Regions from separate parts of the Pseudomonas sp. NPDC090208 genome, predicted to be linked through region 3. Evidence: predicted binding sites of a transcription regulator. Region 3 holds the regulator's gene; each other region holds the start of a gene.

Region 1 (4,378 bases), on a different contig from region 3:
CCTGGCGCGGTGCGTCCTGCGTCGTTTCGGTGGCCGGCCAGTGGCGGTAGAACAGCTCGACGCCGTCGTGGCAGGTGAAGGTCTGGTTGTGAAACGCGCGCATTGCAACATCCTTATGCAGAAGGGGTGTGTTCCTGAACTTCTTTCAATCCCTGACGGATCCGGTTGATCAGGGTGTACAGCAGTAGGGCGCAGATCAGCGCCAGCAGCAGGTTGATCCAGGTCGCGCCGAGCCAGCCAAGGGCAATGCCGGTGGCGATGACGCCGAAGGCAAAGGCCCGGTCGCTTTTGCCCATCGGGCCGTCATAACGGCGGCTGGCGCCGATCATCGGCCCCATGACGCCAGCGTATTCACTGAGCCACGCCAGCAAGGTGGCGAGCAGGACCAGCAGTAAGCTCACTTCGGGGATCAATAGAAAAGGCAGGATCAGCGCACTGTCGGCAATCAGGTCGCAAAGTTCGTTGAGATACGCCCCCAGATCGGACTTCTGCCCGAATTCGCGGGCGAGCATGCCGTCGATGGCGTTGAGCGCCATGCGAATCAGCATCCACAGCGGCACCAGGATGAAGACGCCGAGGTGTGTGGAAAACAGCGCGATCAGCGCGCCGACCAGCACTGAGCCGAGCGCGGCCAGCAGGGTGATCTGATTGGCGGTCACGCCCCGGTCATACAGGCGCTGCACGCAGGGGCGCAAAAGATTCTGAAACGCGGGTTTGAGCTGGTAAATCGAGGGCATCTGGTCGGGTCCCGGCCAAGTGGAAGCAGCGTCTGATCGGTCACGACAATCGGCAGCAACTGCTGGCCGTCATCATTCTCCGTGCTCAGCAGCATAGTCCGCAGGTCGGCGCACGCTGACGAATGCGTAGCCGATGTGACACAGGCCGCACCGAAGTCAGTGCTGCCAGCGTGAGAACAGGGCTATCGGGATGTATGAAACGTCGTGGTCGCGAGGGCGGGGAAATTAGCAAGTTGCCCGGGGGAAAGATGTAGGACGTTTCTGAAGTATTTGGATGGGAAGCTGCACTGTGGGAGCGAATTCATTCGCGATGCGGTGTCGCGGACACAGAGTCCATGTCGGCTGTACGGGCCAATCGCGAATGAATTCGCTCCCACAGGGTGTGGGTGACGGTCGGTACTGCCCATGTTCAATGACAGGGCAGCAGCGACGCACTCCGGTGAATCATTCCTTGGGTTGCGCCGCCAGTTGCGCTTCCAGCTCGGCCATTTTCGCTTCCAGTGCCTCAAGACGGGCACGGGTGCGGGCGAGGACAACCATCTGGCTGTCGAACTCTTCCCGGCTGACCAGATCCAGCTTGCTGAAACCGCTTTGCAGCAGGGCCTTGAACTGGGTTTCGAATTCGTTGCGCGGCAGTGGCGTCTCGCCGTTGAACAGCCGCGAAGCGTGGCCACTCAGGGCGTCGATAAAGGCTTTGGGCGCGAGCATGGTGTCTTTCCTCGGTCAGCGGGGCGGCAGTGTAACACGCAGCGTCTACAGTCAATTCACGGCGCAGACCTGCACGATTTTCGCGCATCGGGTCGCGGGCGTGCGCACTGTTATCGTGCGGCTGGATTGGATGATGGCGATCCGGGCGCAGCGAGTGGCCATCAAAGCGCCGTAATTGGCGGGTTTTCGCGAGATGGCAAGCTTTCTGCTTAGAGGCATGTGACCCATGCACTGATGCAGTCGCTGTGACGAATGCAGTGCGGCAGGCGGAGCGGGGAAGTGTTTCGTCAGAAGCGGTTTTCTGGAAAGGGTCAGGTCTGTTTCGGGCCTTCGACGCGTTACAAAGCCAGACACTGCGCTTAGACTTGAGACGGGTTTGTTTTCCTGGGGCAAGTCCACCAATTCGGGAGAAAGTTTCATGAAGCTAGTCACTGCCATCATCAAGCCGTTCAAGTTGGACGACGTCCGCGAGTCGTTGTCCGAAATCGGCGTGCAGGGCATCACGGTAACTGAAGTCAAAGGCTTCGGACGTCAGAAAGGCCACACCGAGCTGTATCGCGGTGCGGAATACGTAGTCGACTTCCTTCCCAAGGTGAAGATCGATGTTGCGATCGACGACAAGGATCTGGACCGCGTTATCGAAGCGATAACCAAGGCCGCCAACACCGGCAAGATCGGTGACGGCAAGATCTTCGTGGTCAATCTGGAACAGGCTATTCGCATCCGTACCGGCGAAACCGATACCGACGCCATCTAAGCCGCCAAACCCAACGCCCCAGGAGAAAACAATATGACTCTGCGTCAATTCGCAGGGCTAGGAGCCCTGTTGTCCCTCGTAACCCCTGGCCTGGCCATGGCGGCGGACGAAGTGGCAGCCCCTGTACTCAACTCAGGCGATACCGCCTGGATGCTGACCTCCACCGCACTGGTGCTGTTCATGACCATTCCGGGCCTGGCGCTGTTCTACGGCGGCATGGTTCGTTCGAAAAACGTTCTGTCGGTCATGATGCAATGTTTTGCCATCACCGGCCTGATCAGCATCCTGTGGATGGTCTACGGCTACAGCCTGGCGTTCGATACCACCGGTATGGAAGCCAACGTTCTGAACTTCAACTCTTTCGTCGGCGGTCTGTCGAAGGCGTTCCTGGCGGGTATCACCCCGTCCAGCATCACGGGTGCTGCGGCACTGTTCCCTGAAGCGGTGTTCGTCACCTTCCAGATGACCTTCGCCATCATCACCCCGGCGCTGATCGTCGGTGCCTTCGCCGAGCGCATGAAGTTCTCCGCGATGCTGATCTTCATGGCCATCTGGTTCACCCTGGTCTATGCGCCGATCGCGCACATGGTCTGGAGCGGTGTAGGCGGCCTGCTGTGGGACTGGGGCGTGCTCGACTTCGCGGGCGGCACCGTGGTCCACATCAACGCCGGTGTCGCCGGTCTGGTGGCGTGCCTGGTACTGGGAAAGCGCAAAGGCTTCCCGACCACTCCGATGGCTCCGCACAACCTGGGTTACACCCTGGTCGGCGCTGCAATGCTGTGGGTAGGCTGGTTCGGCTTCAACGCCGGTTCCGCAGCCGCCGCCAACGGCACTGCCGGCATGGCCATGCTGGTCACCCAGATCGCCACCGCTGCTGCAGCGCTGGGCTGGATGTTCGCCGAATGGCTGACCCACGGTAAGCCAAGCGCACTGGGTATCGCCTCGGGCGTGGTTGCCGGTCTGGTTGCCATCACCCCGGCTGCCGGTACTGTCGGCCCGATGGGCGGTCTGGTCATCGGTCTGGCCGCTGGCGTGGTCTGCTTCTTCTGCGCCACCAGCCTGAAACGCAAGCTGGGCTACGACGATTCCCTGGACGCCTTCGGCGTACACGGTATCGGCGGTATCCTCGGCGCGATCCTGACCGGTGTGTTCGCAGCCCCGTCGCTGGGCGGCTTCGGCACTGTCACCGACATCGCCGCACAAGTCTGGATTCAGTGCAAAGGCGTCGGTTTCACGGTGATCTACACCGCGATCGTCACCTTCATCATCCTCAAGGTACTGGACGCGGTCATGGGCCTGCGTGTCACCGAGGAAGAAGAAGCGGTCGGTCTGGACCTTGCGCAACACAACGAGCGTGGCTACAACTTGTAATCACGACATCGTGAAAAAATGCCCGGATTACCGGGCATTTTTTTGTCTGGCGTTTGTCGATAGGAGGGCTGGGCGCAAGGCGCCGCACAATACTCCGTGAAGCTCGCAGGCATGCGGCTGGAACGGTGGTGCCAGAACGGTTTCAGACGAATATCTGTATGGGCGTACGACTTACAGAAAACGTCGTTCATTGCACGCTTTGTTTTTTTTTTCAGCGCGTTAGAATGCGCGCCGAAGGGCGGAGAAGCGTATGTGGCAACAGACCAGAATTACCCTGCGGGCAAGGCCTCGCGGATTCCATCTGGTAACTGACGAGATCGTTTCGGCCTTGCCGGGCCTTAAGGATTGCCGCATCGGGTTGTTGCACCTCTGGCTGCAGCATACGTCGGCCTCGTTGACCATCAACGAAAACGCCGACCCGGCAGTACGTCGCGACTTCGAGCGTTTCTTCAACCGCCTAGTGCCTCAGGGGCAGGGCGGCTATGAACATGACGACGAAGGCCCGGACGACCTGCCCGCGCACTTCAAGGCCAGCCTGCTGGGCTGTCAGCTGCTGATTCCGGTAACGGACGGCCGTCTGGCGATGGGTACCTGGCAAGGTGTTTATTTAGGCGAGCACCGTGATGTCGGCGGTGCCCGCAAAGTCCTCGCCACCCTGCAGGGTGAGGGGCACGACCGCTGATTGTCGGCGGTGGTTGAATTTTTTCTGGCCGTCTTAGAAATTAAGTGCGGTTGGGCTATAACTAATCTGCTTTAGCAAGTCATGAGGTAGAACATGAGCGACGACGACAACGACGATCTGGTT
Region 2 (4,378 bases), on a different contig from region 3:
TGTAACGCAGACGCGCGTCCAGTTCGGCGGCCAGACGCTGCGCCGGACGACCGTTGGCACCGGGCAGGCTGGCGAGAATCTGATCCAGCTCTTCCAGACAGGCGCGCAGGGAACGCGGAATGTCGGCGCGCAACAGCAACAGCTCCGCCACTTGCCGCGCGCCCGGCGCATCCCGATACACCTCGGTGTAGGCCTCGAACGACGACAGCGCGCGGAGCAAGGCGCTCCACTGGTAGTAGCCGGCCGCCGAGTTGTCGGCGGCGGCATTGGCCGACGGCCCGCGCAGTTCGAGCATCTCGTACCGGGCGTCGAGCATGCGCAGGGTGTTGTCGGCGCGCTCGATGAAGGTGCCCAAGCGAATGAAGCGGAACGCATCGTTGCGCATGATGGTGCCGTAGGTGGCACCGCGGAACAGGTGCGAACGCTCCTTGACCCACTCGCAGAAACGGCTCATGCCATAACGGCTCAGGCCCTGTTCGGCGATGCCACGAATTTCCAGGTACGTGGCGTTGATGTTTTCCCACATGTCCGCAGTAATGCGCCCACGCACCGCATGGGCACTGGCCCGCGCCGCCGCCAGACAACTGAAAATGCTGGCCTGATTGGAGGCGTCCAGGGCGAAGAAATGCAGCAGGCGTTCGGCATGCAGTTCACCGTGGCGTTCCAGGTAGTCATCCAGGGTGCCGGTAATCAGCAGCGGCATGGCGATTTCATTGAGGCCGTCGCCACGACCGTCCTGCGGCATCAGCGACAGCGAGTAACTGACATCGAGCATCCGCGCGAGGTTTTCCGCGCGTTCCAGATACCGCGACATCCAATACAAATCCGAGGCAGTTCTACTTAGCATTGGCAGGCATCCTTAATCCTCGACCACCCAGGTGTCCTTGGTTCCGCCACCCTGCGACGAGTTGACCACCAGTGAGCCTTCACGCAGCGCAACGCGCGTGAGCCCGCCGGGAACGACGCGGGTTTCGCGGCCGGACAGAACGAACGGGCGCAGGTCGATGTGTCGCGGGGCGATGCCGTTCTCGACAAAGGTCGGACAGGTCGACAGGGACAGGGTCGGTTGAGCGATGTACGCGTGGGGCTTGGCTTTCAGGCGCTCGCGAAAGGCTTCGATCTCGGCGGCCGTGGCAGCCGGGCCGACCAGCATGCCGTAGCCGCCGGAGCCCTGGGTTTCCTTGACCACCAGTTCCGGCAGGTGGGCCAGCACGTGGGACAGTTCTTCCGGCTTGCGGCACTGCCAGGTCGGCACGTTTTTCAGGATCGGCTCCTCGTCGAGGTAGAAGCGGATCATGTCGGTGACGAACGGGTAGATCGACTTGTCGTCGGCCACGCCGGTGCCGATGGCGTTGGCCAGCACCACGTTGCCGGAGCGATAGGCCGACAGCAGGCCCGGCACGCCGAGCATCGATTCGGGGTTGAACGCCAGCGGATCGAGGAACGCGTCGTCGAGACGGCGATAAATCACGTCCACCGCTTTCGGCCCGTCGGTGGTGCGCATGAACACCCGGTCATCGCGGACGAACAGGTCGGCACCTTCCACCAGCTCGACGCCCATTTCCCGAGCCAGAAACGCGTGCTCGAAGAATGCGCTGTTGAAACGACCCGGCGTCAGCACCACCACGCTGGGGTTATCCAGCGGGCTCGAACTTTTCAGGGTGTCCAGCAGCAGATTGGGGTAGTGGTCGATGGGTGCAATGCGTTGCGCGGCGAACAGCTCTGGGAACAGGCGCATCATCATCTTGCGGTCTTCGAGCATGTAGCTCACGCCGCTCGGTGTGCGCAGGTTGTCTTCCAGCACGTAATAGGTGCCGTCACCGTCGCGCACCAGGTCAACCCCGGAAATGTGCGAGTACAGGTCACGGTGCAGGTTCAGCCCCTGCATCGCCAACTGGTACTGCTCGTTCGCCAGCACCTGTTCGGCAGGGATGATCCCGGCCTTGATGATGCGCTGATCGTGATAGAGGTCCGCAAGGAACATGTTCAGCGCCTTGACCCGCTGGATGCAGCCGCGTTCGACCACGCGCCATTCACTGGCGGGGATGCTGCGAGGAATCGTGTCGAAGGGGATCAGACGTTCGGTCCCCTGCTCGTCGCCGTACAGCGTGAAAGTGATCCCGGCGCGATGAAACAAAAGATCGGCCTCACGCCGACGCTGAGCGAGCAACTCAGGCGGCGCTTCGCCCAGCCAACGGGCGAATTCCCGATAATGCGGACGGACAGCGCCGCCTGCATCGTACATCTCGTCATAAAAGGTGCGGATCATGCCGTACTCCTTGTCACCATGGACACAGGGGCCTTCGCAAGGCCCGTGCCAGCGGCATAAACGCTTCAAAATCAACTGGTTGAATAAAAGCCCGACGCACCCCGCACCATTCCTGTGCAGGATCCGTCCTAACCAATTCTCCTACGCTTCATAGAGAAGCGTCCCACCACCGAAAAATCTATTACCAGCATAGCCAGAGTTGATTTCCCGACAGCACTTTGTTTGCAGATAATCGCGTCATCTTCGCAGGCAACTGCGCTTCTGCACCGATGCGGGTCGTTGGCCTGTATGGGTCGGTAAAAAATGAATTCCCTTTGACGCCGCTCTTGCTCGAGCGGCTTTTTTTTGCGCGCAAAGGGATGAGTCAAAAATGCGGATTGTGGGAGGGAGCCCTGCTCGCGAAAGCGCCGGGCCAGCCGCCATGGCAGCGTCTGGAATTAACTGTTCGCGAGCAGGGCTCCCTCCCACGGAAAGCGAACGGATCAGAAATATCGGTATGCCGCCAGGCCGGAACGGCGCTGGCGGCAGATTCGAAAGGGCGCTTGATCAGTTGTACCGCCGGATCTCGTGCTTGACGCCCCACCCTTCGACCTCACCGTCCAGACCCGATATGGCGGTCTGAAAGTCCTGCTCGAAATCTCCTATGCCGTCGTAGGTGGCGTACATCACTTTGCTCAGTTGCAGATGCCAGGCCCCGTCCTCACGGGCGTTGATCTGGGCATTGAGGGATTCACCGCGAAATTTGTCTGCCGCCTGGCGCGCCCGCTCCTCATCCGGAAAAACGGCGTAGAACTCGATGGGATGAATACGTGCGAAATCGAAACCGCTGTCCTTCATGCGGCGCAGCACGTGACTGCTGATGTCTTCTTGATAGGTCGTGCTCATGAAACATCCTCCTATGCAACATAGATAGAGTTTCAACGATCCCGAAATGCCCCCGGTACACCGGAGTAAAGCGACAGATCATCTGCCACCCGGGATTCAAGCATGTCGCTGACAAGACCGGTGTTGCAGTTACAGATCGGCGACCGGTTCACGAGCTGACTCGCACCGATACGCCACCGGCCTCGCTCGCAGAGTACGCCGATTGGCGGCGCGTTGCCAACCGGCGGCCCTGAACAGTGGCACGGCGCCGGTCACGACGCCTCGACGATGGAAATGATCTGCACCGCGTTCTGCTCCTTGAGCGTTCTGACAGTCGGCTCCTGTGTTCGACCTTCAAGGTCATTGAGGTCAAGGTCATTGGTGACCGGGAACAGGCGCGGACGCAGGCGCCGCGCAGCCTCCTCCTCACTGGGACGCTGCTCGGATTCAAGATCGAGGCTCTGCTGCACACCTTCCTTATCGAGAAACGAAATAGTCCAGACTTTCATCAATGTCTCCTCAGTCGGGGCCGGACACCGGCCTACTGATCTTGACCCTGCCCTGACCGCGACGTTCCACCCGCCTGTAGCCATGCCACAACCGGTCATTAACCGCTCAGGTGTACATAAACCGCTCTGCTTCGGGCCTTTGCGCGAGAACGCTATACAAAGGTGGAATAGCGATCAGCCAGTCGACTGCCGATACTGCGCGCCCTCGCAACGCTCGCTGCCGCGACCTGCGTGCGAGTTCGTGCAATCCATCCGCATCGGTTTTCGTCTCATCTGGAGCTTCACATGCTTATTCGCCCTACCCGGCAGCGCGCGCTGGCCGGCCTTGGCACGCTGTCACTCTGCGCCGGCCTCATCCCCACCGTACAGGCCGAAGGCTTTCTGGAGGACAGCAAGGCGAACCTTGAAGCGCGCACCGTCTACTTCAACCGCGACTTCCGCGATGGCAGCAGCTCCAACCCCCAAGGCGCGTCGAAACGCGAAGAAGCCGCCGAAGGCTTCATTCTCAATTTCCAGTCGGGTTACACCCAGGGGCCAGTCGGTTTCGGTATCGATGCCCTGGCGATGGCCGGCTTCCAGCTCGACTCCAGCCCGGACCGCAGCGGCAGTGGCCTGCTGCCATCCAGCGGCAGCAACCCGCGAGGCTCCAAGGATCAATACGCCAAGTTCGGTGCGGCGGCGAAAGTGCGCGTCTCGCAGACGGTGTTCAAGTATGGCGCGATGATGCCCGACCTGC
Region 3 (4,378 bases):
AGGTAGACGGAGCGGTGGTGTCCGCCGGTGCAGCCAATGGCAATGGTGACGTAGGCACGGTTGCTCGCGGCGAAACGCGGCAGCCATTTGGTCAGATAGGCGCTGATGTCCTGAAACATTTCTTCGACATCCGGTTGCGCATCGAGGTATTCGGCCACCGGCTGGTCGAGGCCGGATTGCTCGCGCAGCTCCGGTTTCCAGTAGGGATTGGGCAGGCAGCGCACATCGAACACCAGATCGGCGTCCACGGGCATGCCGCGTTTGAAGCCGAAGGATTCGATGAGGAAGGCCGTGCCTGGCTCGGGTTTGTTCAGTAGGCGCAGTTTGAGCGTGTCACGCAGTTGATAGAGGTTCAGGCGCGTGGTGTCGATGGTCATGTCGGCCAGATCGATGATCGGTCCGAGCAGGGTCTTTTCATCACGGATCGCTTCGGCCAGCGAGCGGGTTGCGGTGCTCAGCGGGTGGCGGCGGCGGGTTTCCGAGAAGCGCTTGAGCAGCGTCGACTCATCGGCATCGAGAAACAGGACGTCGCACTGGATATGGCGACTGCGAACCTCTTCGAGCATTCGCGGAAAGCGGGTCAGATGGCTGGGCAGGTTGCGCGCGTCGATGGACACGGCCAGCAGCGGTTCAGCCAGCTCGGTATTGATCAGCGCGCGCTCGGCAAGCTCGGGGAGCAGGCCGGCGGGCAGGTTGTCGACGCAGTAGAAACCGCTGTCTTCGAGAACATCGAGGGCCGTGCTCTTGCCGGAGCCGGAGCGGCCGCTGACGATGATCATGCGCATGGTCAGTGACCGTTCTGTACGTGCAGTACGACGTTGTAGAGTTCGTCGGCGCTTTTGGCGCCCCTCAGGCTGGCGCGGACTTCGCTGCGGTCAAGCATGCTGGCGATCTGGCGCAGCAACTCCAGGTGCGCATCGGTTGCGGCTTCCGGGACCAGCAGGACGAACAGCAGGTCTACGGGAGCGCCATCGATGGCGTCGAAGTCGACCGGCGCATCCAGATGCAGGACGGCGCTGATCGGTGAGGTGCAGCCCTTGAGCCGGCAATGGGGGATGGCGATGCCGTTGCCAAAGCCGGTCGAGCCGAGTTTTTCCCGGGCAATGAGGCTCTCGAACACCAGCTGGCTGTCGAGTTCGGGAATTTCCCGGCCGATCAGGTTGGCGATTTGTTCGAGAACACGTTTTTTACTGCCGCCTGGCACGTTCACGAGTGAACGGCCAGGGGTCAGGATGTTTTCAAGTCGGATCATGGGTGGGGAGTGTCAGCGAGCGGCCGCACCTTTGAGGATGCTTTGCTGCTTTTCCTTATGCTTGAGCAATTGTCTGTCTAGCTTGTCAGTGAGCAGGTCGATGGCGGCGTACATGTCGTCATGTTCGGCGTTGGCAACCACCTCTCCTCCGTGGATATGCAGTGTGGCCTCGATTTTCTGCTTCAGTTTCTCGACGGCCATCGTCACCTGCACATTGGTAATCTTGTCAAAGTGCCCTTCGAGCTTTTTCAGCTTCAGCTCGACGTATTCGCGCAGGGGCTTGGTCACTTCCAGTTGGTGTCCACTGATGTTGACTTGCATACAGCTTCTCCTTCGTTGCCAGTGCATTAAGAGGCAGGCGTGGTGCCTGCCACTGGAACGCTGTGGCGGGTGACCTCTACATCAGTCGCTTGCGCTCGCTCGAAGGTGCGATCCCCAGGGATTCGCGGTACTTGGCGACTGTGCGACGGGCCACTTGAATGCCTTGTGCCTCCAGTAAACCAGCGATCTTGCTGTCGCTCAACGGCTTTTTCTGATTTTCCGCGGCAACCAGTTTTTTGATGATTGCGCGAATCGCCGTGGACGAGCACTCGCCGCCTTCGGAGGTGCTGACGTGGCTGGAAAAGAAGTACTTGAGTTCGTAGATGCCACGCGGGGTGTGCATGTATTTCTGCGTGGTCACCCGGGAGATCGTCGACTCGTGCATGCCCACCGCTTCGGCGATGTCGTGCAGGACCAGAGGCTTCATCGCTTCGTCGCCGTATTCGAGGAAGCCGCGCTGATGCTCGACGATCTGGGTCGCCACCTTCATCAGGGTCTCGTTGCGGCTCTGCAGGCTCTTGATGAACCAACGTGCTTCTTGCAACTGGTTGCGCATGAAAGTGTTGTCGGCGCTGGTGTCGGCGCGACGCACGAAGCCGGCGTACTGTGGATTGACCCGCAGGCGCGGTACGGCTTCCTGGTTGAGTTCGACCAGCCAGCGTTCGTTGTCCTTGCGCACGATGACGTCGGGGACGACGTATTCGGCTTCGCTGGACTCGATCTGTGAGCCGGGGCGCGGGTTGAGGCTCTGGACCAGTTCGATGACCTGACGCAGGTCGTCTTCCTTGAGCTTCATGCGGCGCATCAGCTGTGCGTAGTCACGGCTACCGAGCAGGTCGATGTAGTCACTGACCAGGCGTTGGGCTTCGGCCAGCCACTTGGTCTTGACCGGCAGCTGGCGCAATTGCAGCAGCAGGCATTCGCTGAGGGTGCGGGCGCCGACGCCGGCAGGTTCGAACTGCTGGATGCGGTGCAGAACGGCTTCGATTTCGTCCAGCTCGATGTCGAGCTCGGGATCGAAAGCGTCGAGCAGCTCTTCCAGCGATTCGTCCAGATAGCCCTGATTGTTGATGCAATCGATCAGGGTCACGGCAATCAGGCGGTCGGTGTCGGACATCGGCGCCAGATTGAGCTGCCAGAGCAGGTGGCTTTGCAGGCTTTCACCGGCGGACGTACGGGTGGTGAAGTCCCACTCGTCATCGTCGTTGCTGGGCAGGCTGCTGGCGCTGGTCTGGTAGATGTCTTCCCAGGCGGTGTCGACCGGCAGCTCGTTGGGGATGCGTTCGCTCCACTCGCCGTCCTCGAGGTTGTCGACGGTCGGCGCGGCTTCCTGATAGGTCGGTTCCTGGATATCGGCGTTGGGCTTCTGTTCGATGTTGTCGGCCATCGGGTCGGCATTATCGAAATCGTCGCCTTCTTCCTGGCGTTCCAGCATGGGATTGGACTCCAGCGCTTCCTGGATTTCCTGCTGGAGGTCCAGGGTCGACAACTGAAGCAAGCGGATGGCCTGTTGCAGCTGCGGTGTCATCGTCAGCTGCTGGCCCATTCTCAAGACTAGCGAAGGTTTCATGGCAGGGGCTTAACACCTTGTTCGCCGGCGCTCGTGCGCGCCATCCACTACTGGGCGCCAGAAGGCGCCAAATTAAGCAAATTATATGCCTGAAACCGAGGTGTTTGCCTAGGGTGCGAAGACAATTAATCCGGGGCTGGCGATGAGCGTATGTTGCCGGTCGCGTTCAGCCCCGTGCCGTTCCTTGATTACAGGCGGAATTCGTGACCGAGGTACACTTCCTTGACCAACTGGTTGGCCAGGATGGTTTCGGCATCGCCTTCCGCGATCAACTGCCCATCGTTGACGATGTAGGCGGTTTCGCAGATATCCAGTGTTTCGCGTACGTTGTGGTCGGTGATCAGGACACCGATGCCCTTGGCCTTGAGGTGATGAATGATTTGCTTGATGTCGCCCACGGAGATCGGGTCTACACCGGCAAACGGTTCATCCAGCAGGATGAATTTCGGCGCAGTGGCCAGCGCGCGGGCGATTTCAACACGACGTCGCTCACCACCGGACAGGCTCATGCCAAGGTTGTCACGGATGTGGGTGATATGGAATTCCTGCAGCAGGCTTTCCAGTTCCTTGCGACGTCCGGCGCGGTCGAGATCCTTGCGGGTCTCGAGGATCGCCATGATGTTGTCCGATACCGACAGTTTGCGGAAGATCGACGCCTCTTGCGGCAGATAGCCGATACCGGCGCGGGCGCGGCCGTGCATCGGCTGGTGGCTGACGTCCATTTCGTCGATCAGCACACGGCCCTGATCGGCCTGCACCAGGCCGACGATCATGTAGAAGCAGGTGGTCTTGCCGGCGCCGTTGGGGCCAAGCAAGCCGACGATCTGGCCGCTCTCGATGGACAGGCTGACGTCACGGACGACCTGACGACTCTTGTAGCTCTTCGCCAGGTGTTGGGCTTTCAGCGTTGCCATTACTGGGCCTTCTGCTGGTCGGTTTTCTTTTTCGGCTGGATCACCATGTCGACGCGAGGACGCGCCTCGGTCAGCTTGCTGCCTGTAGCGCGACCGGCGCTGGCGAGCTTGCGTTCCGTGTCATAGACGATTTTCTCGCCTTGCGTGGTGTTGTTGTCCTTGTCGACCACCTTGGCCTTGTCGATCAGCACGATGCGGTTTTGCGGCGCGTGGTACTGGATGGTGACACCCCAGCCTTGCACGGGCTTGGTATCGCCAGCGGTCTGCAGTTGCTCGAAGTAGGCCAGATTGCCGACCGAGGTCACGACGTCGATATCGCCG
Region 4 (4,378 bases), on a different contig from region 3:
GGCTTCAGACCGGCTTCGAAGGCCTTCTTGGTCACGAAACGGGTTTGCGGCATCGGGCCGTCTTGAGCGTCGACCAGCAGCAGCACGGAGTCGACCATCGACATCACGCGCTCAACCTCGCCACCGAAGTCGGCGTGGCCGGGGGTGTCGACGATGTTGATGTGGTAGCCATTCCAGTTGATCGCGGTGTTTTTCGCCAGAATGGTAATGCCGCGTTCTTTTTCCTGGTCGTTGGAGTCCATCACGCGCTCGTCGTTGAGCTCGTTGCGCTCCAGGGTGCCGGATTGACGCAGCAGCTTGTCGACGAGGGTAGTTTTACCGTGGTCAACGTGAGCGATGATGGCGATGTTGCGTAGATTTTCGATCACTTGTGTATCTCGATCAGAGGATTCGGTGAGCTGCCTGAATGCAGACAGCTATGAACGGTAGAGCCGGCTAAAGCCGTTACGGCTGACGACTGCTGTCGGGGGGCCGGTGACGCAAGCCACAGGCAAACAGCCCCGGGCACTTAGCTCGGTCGATAAACGCGCACATTGGCATGCCCCTCACTGAGCAGATGATGAGCATGCAGGCGACTCATGACGCCTTTGTCGCAATACAGCAGGTACTGGCGCGTCGGGTCCAGTTCCTTGAAACGGCTGTTCACTGCATAGAACGGCAACGTTTGTACTTCAATGCCGGCCAGTTCCAGCGGGTTGTCTTCGGCTTCATCCGGGTGACGGATGTCGATGACGACCTGCCCGGCAAGGGCCTGGCTGACTTCTTCGACCTGGACGTCCTGGCCCAGCTCTTCGATCACGCGATCGATCGGCACCAGCCGGGCCTTCTCGATGGCACGTTCGAGAATCGCCATGTCGAACTCTTTCTCTTCATGCTCGACGCGGTAGCGCTTGGCGGCAGTCTTCGGGTTGACCGAAATGACGCCGCAGTATTCCGGCATGTGCCGGGCAAAAGCGCCGCTGCCGATACGGTCGGCCTCGTCGATGATGTCCTGTTTGTGACTGACGATCAGCGGGCGCAGGACCAGCTTGTCTGTCACACAGTCGATCACCGACAGGTTCGGCAGGGTCTGGCTCGACACCTGGGAAATCGCCTCGCCGGTCACCAGCGCATCGATTTCCAGACGGTCGGCCATCTGGCTCGCCGCACGCAACATCATACGCTTCAAAACGACACCCATATGACTGTCGTCGACTTTTCCGAGAATTTCTCCGAGAACTTCCTCGAACGGTACGCTGATGAACAGCACTCGCTGGGAGCTGGCGTACTTTTTCCAGAGGAAGTGCGCCACTTCCATCACGCCCAGCTCATGGGCACGGCCGCCCAGATTGAAGAAGCAGAAGTGGCTCATCAGGCCGCGACGGATGACGTGGTACGCGGCCACGGTGGAGTCGAAACCACCGGACATCAGCACCAGGGTCTGCTCCAGCGAGCCCAGCGGGTAGCCGCCGATGCTGTTGTGCTGGCTGTGGATCACGAACAGGCGCTGGTCGCGGATTTCGATCCGCACCTCGATTTCCGGCTCTTTCAGCGAAATGCCGGCGGCACCGCACTCGCGGCGCAGTTTGCTGCCGACATAGCGCTCGACGTCCATGGAACTGAAGTCATGGTGGCCGCCGCGCTTGCAGCGCACCGAAAAGATCTTGCCGGGCAGCTCATGGCCGAAGTGCTGTTTGCACTTCTCATAGATGTCGTCCATGTCGCCCAGCGGGTATTCGTCGACCTGCAGGAAATGCGTGATGCCCGGCATGCAGCTCAGGCGCTCGGTCATTTCATGCAGGGCTTTGGGGTCCTCGACCTTCGTTTCGACCTCAAGGTTGTCCCACACGCCATCCACCACCAGCGCCGGGTCCAGATCACGGAGCACGGTGCGGATGTTCTTGGCCAGCTGCTTGATGAAGCGCTTGCGCACAGGCCGGCTTTTGATGGTGATTTCCGGAAAGACTTTGACGATTAGTTTCATGAAAAACAGCGCGCGAGGTGCCGGTCGAAAAAGGGGGGCGCGGATTATAGCGGAAATTGCTCAAGGTTTAACCAGTTATCGTGCAGCCGATCATCAGCGCACCAATTTGGGACTGTATACAATCCTAGAGCACCACATTGGTGCGTTCATTTTCACAAATGCGACCTTTTACGCCTGAAAAGCCGCTGTTTTCCGCTAAAAACCCAACACGGGGCACTGGCATGCAAATTGCTCCCTTGTGAGGCAGGTTGCCTTGGCAGACTATCGCGCCCGGCATCACCCATATTTAGGGGCCAACCACTATCAGGCCCTAATCCACCCCGGAGGACAGCATGTCGAAGTCGGTTCAACTCATCAAAGATCATGACGTTAAGTGGATTGATCTGCGCTTCACGGACACCAAAGGCAAGCAGCAGCACGTCACCATGCCAGCGCGCGATGCTCTGGACGACGATTTCTTCGAAGTCGGCAAGATGTTCGACGGCTCGTCCATCGAAGGCTGGAAAGGCATCGAAGCCTCCGACATGATCCTGCTGCCGGACGACGAAACCGCCGTTCTGGACCCGTTCACCGAAGAACCGACCCTGATCCTGGTCTGCGACATCATCGAACCTTCGACCATGCAAGGTTACGACCGCGACCCACGCGCCATCGCTCACCGCGCTGAGGAATACCTGAAGTCCACCGGTATCGGTGACACCGTATTCGTCGGTCCAGAGCCAGAATTCTTCATCTTTGACTCGGTCAAGTTCAAGTCCGACATCTCCGGCTCCATGTTCAAGATCTTCTCCGAACAAGGTTCGTGGATGACTGACCAGGACGTCGAAGGCGGCAACAAAGGCCACCGTCCAAGCGTCAAAGGCGGCTACTTCCCGGTTCCACCGGTCGACCACGACCACGAAATCCGTACTGCCATGTGCAACGCACTGGAAGAAATGGGCCAGACCGTCGAAGTTCACCACCACGAAGTGGCGACTGCCGGCCAGAACGAAATCGGCGTGAAATTCAACACGCTGGTCAAGAAGGCTGACGAAGTTCAGACCCTGAAATACGTTGTTCACAACGTTGCCGACGCTTACGGCCGCACTGCGACCTTCATGCCGAAGCCACTGTACGGCGACAACGGTTCGGGCATGCACGTTCACATGTCGATCGCCAAAGACGGCAAGAACACCTTCGCTGGCGAAGGCTATGCCGGTCTGTCCGACACCGCTCTGTACTTCATCGGCGGCATCATCAAGCACGGTAAGGCCCTGAACGGCTTCACCAACCCGGCGACCAACTCGTACAAGCGTCTGGTTCCAGGCTTCGAAGCGCCAGTCATGCTGGCCTACTCGGCGCGTAACCGTTCGGCTTCGATCCGTATTCCTTACGTCTCCAGCCCACGTGGCCGTCGTATCGAAGCTCGCTTCCCGGATCCGGCTGCCAACCCGTACCTGGCTTTCGCAGCACTGCTGATGGCCGGTCTGGACGGTATCCAGAACAAGATCCACCCAGGCGATGCAGCCGACAAGAACCTGTACGACCTGCCGCCAGAAGAAGCAGCAGAAATCCCGCAAGTATGCGGCAGCCTGAAAGAAGCTCTGGAAGAGCTGGACAAAGGCCGTGCATTCCTGACCAAGGGCGGCGTATTCAGCGACGACTTCATCGACGCTTACATCGCTCTGAAATCGGAAGAAGAAATCAAGGTCCGCACTTTCGTGCACCCACTGGAATACGACCTGTACTACAGCGTCTGATCCAGTTGCCCGGCTTCGCCCGGGTGATTTGAAAAGAGGCCACCTTCGGGTGGCCTTTTTTATTGCACGCTTTTTGTGATGCCGACGGTTTTGTGGGAGCCGGCTTGCTGGCGAATGCGTTGTGTCATTCCCCGCTTTGGTGGCAGGCCTGACGGGTTCGCCAGCAAGCCGGCTCCTACAGGACCGTGTACGCAGCGCCCGCACGTGCCGCGCCGAACCCGCCTGCAATGCTCTATGCTTGGCACCCAACTGTCGTCGTTGTCGTTCTGGAGTCTTCATGCGTCAAAGCCTTGCCTTAGCGCTGCTGTTGCTTTCGCTGCCCGCCGCTGCGCAGATCTACAAATACACCGACGCCAATGGCAATACCGCCTACAGCAACCAGCCACCTGACGGCACCAAGGCCCAGGCGGTGGAGTTGCCGCCGCTCAACCGCGTCGAAACGGCGCCTGTGACGTCCGCGCCGACGCCTCCCGTGCAAACCCAGACGCAAGGCCAGCAAAGCGCCGCCTACGACGTGCTGCAACTGACCGACCTGCCCGACGGCGAAGCGCTGCGGGCCAACAACGGTTCGTTCACCGTCGGCGTGGCGATTCAGCCGCGCTTGCAGAGCGGTCATCAGTTGCAGTTGCTGGTCGACGGCAAACCCTATGGGCAGCCGACCAACGTGCCGCGTATC

What was found. Region 3 encodes sigma-54, which starts transcription at its own class of promoters, with help from an activator protein. Its sites were predicted from a motif close to ANTGGCATNNANNTTGCTNT; they were not measured.
Region 1: glnK (P-II family nitrogen regulator) is a predicted target of sigma-54. The motif match lies at 1,638-1,657, and genes of this name have one in related genera.
Region 2: ACIPL0_RS24305 (circularly permuted type 2 ATP-grasp protein) is a predicted target of sigma-54. The motif match lies at 2,303-2,322, and genes of this name have one in related genera.
Region 4: glnA (glutamate--ammonia ligase) is a predicted target of sigma-54. The motif match lies at 2,179-2,198, and genes of this name have one in related genera.

What each region holds. Positions count from the first base shown of each region.
Region 1 is NZ_JBIVCU010000001.1:568,412-572,789, reverse strand. It holds gene ACIPL0_RS02505 (bifunctional alpha/beta hydrolase/class I SAM-dependent methyltransferase) at 1-103, opposite strand, end outside; gene ACIPL0_RS02500 (CDP-alcohol phosphatidyltransferase family protein) at 114-737, opposite strand; gene ACIPL0_RS02495 (accessory factor UbiK family protein) at 1,182-1,445, opposite strand; gene glnK (P-II family nitrogen regulator) at 1,864-2,202, shown strand; gene ACIPL0_RS02485 (ammonium transporter) at 2,236-3,573, shown strand; gene ACIPL0_RS02480 (secondary thiamine-phosphate synthase enzyme YjbQ) at 3,824-4,255, shown strand; gene sutA (transcriptional regulator SutA) at 4,349-4,378, shown strand, end outside.
Region 2 is NZ_JBIVCU010000017.1:58,774-63,151, forward strand. It holds gene ACIPL0_RS24300 (alpha-E domain-containing protein) at 1-847, opposite strand, end outside; gene ACIPL0_RS24305 (circularly permuted type 2 ATP-grasp protein) at 860-2,269, opposite strand; gene ACIPL0_RS24310 (ribonuclease E inhibitor RraB) at 2,816-3,154, opposite strand; gene ACIPL0_RS24315 (hypothetical protein) at 3,406-3,642, opposite strand; gene ACIPL0_RS24320 (OprD family porin) at 3,928-4,378, shown strand, end outside.
Region 3 is NZ_JBIVCU010000002.1:134,395-138,772, forward strand. It holds gene rapZ (RNase adapter RapZ) at 1-785, opposite strand, end outside; gene ptsN (PTS IIA-like nitrogen regulatory protein PtsN) at 788-1,252, opposite strand; gene hpf (ribosome hibernation-promoting factor, HPF/YfiA family) at 1,265-1,573, opposite strand; gene ACIPL0_RS03645 (RNA polymerase factor sigma-54) at 1,650-3,143, opposite strand; gene lptB (LPS export ABC transporter ATP-binding protein) at 3,332-4,057, opposite strand; gene lptA (lipopolysaccharide transport periplasmic protein LptA) at 4,057-4,378, opposite strand, start outside.
Region 4 is NZ_JBIVCU010000014.1:80,391-84,768, forward strand. It holds gene typA (translational GTPase TypA) at 1-368, opposite strand, end outside; gene thiI (tRNA uracil 4-sulfurtransferase ThiI) at 509-1,963, opposite strand; gene glnA (glutamate--ammonia ligase) at 2,296-3,702, shown strand; gene ACIPL0_RS22090 (DUF4124 domain-containing protein) at 3,980-4,378, shown strand, end outside.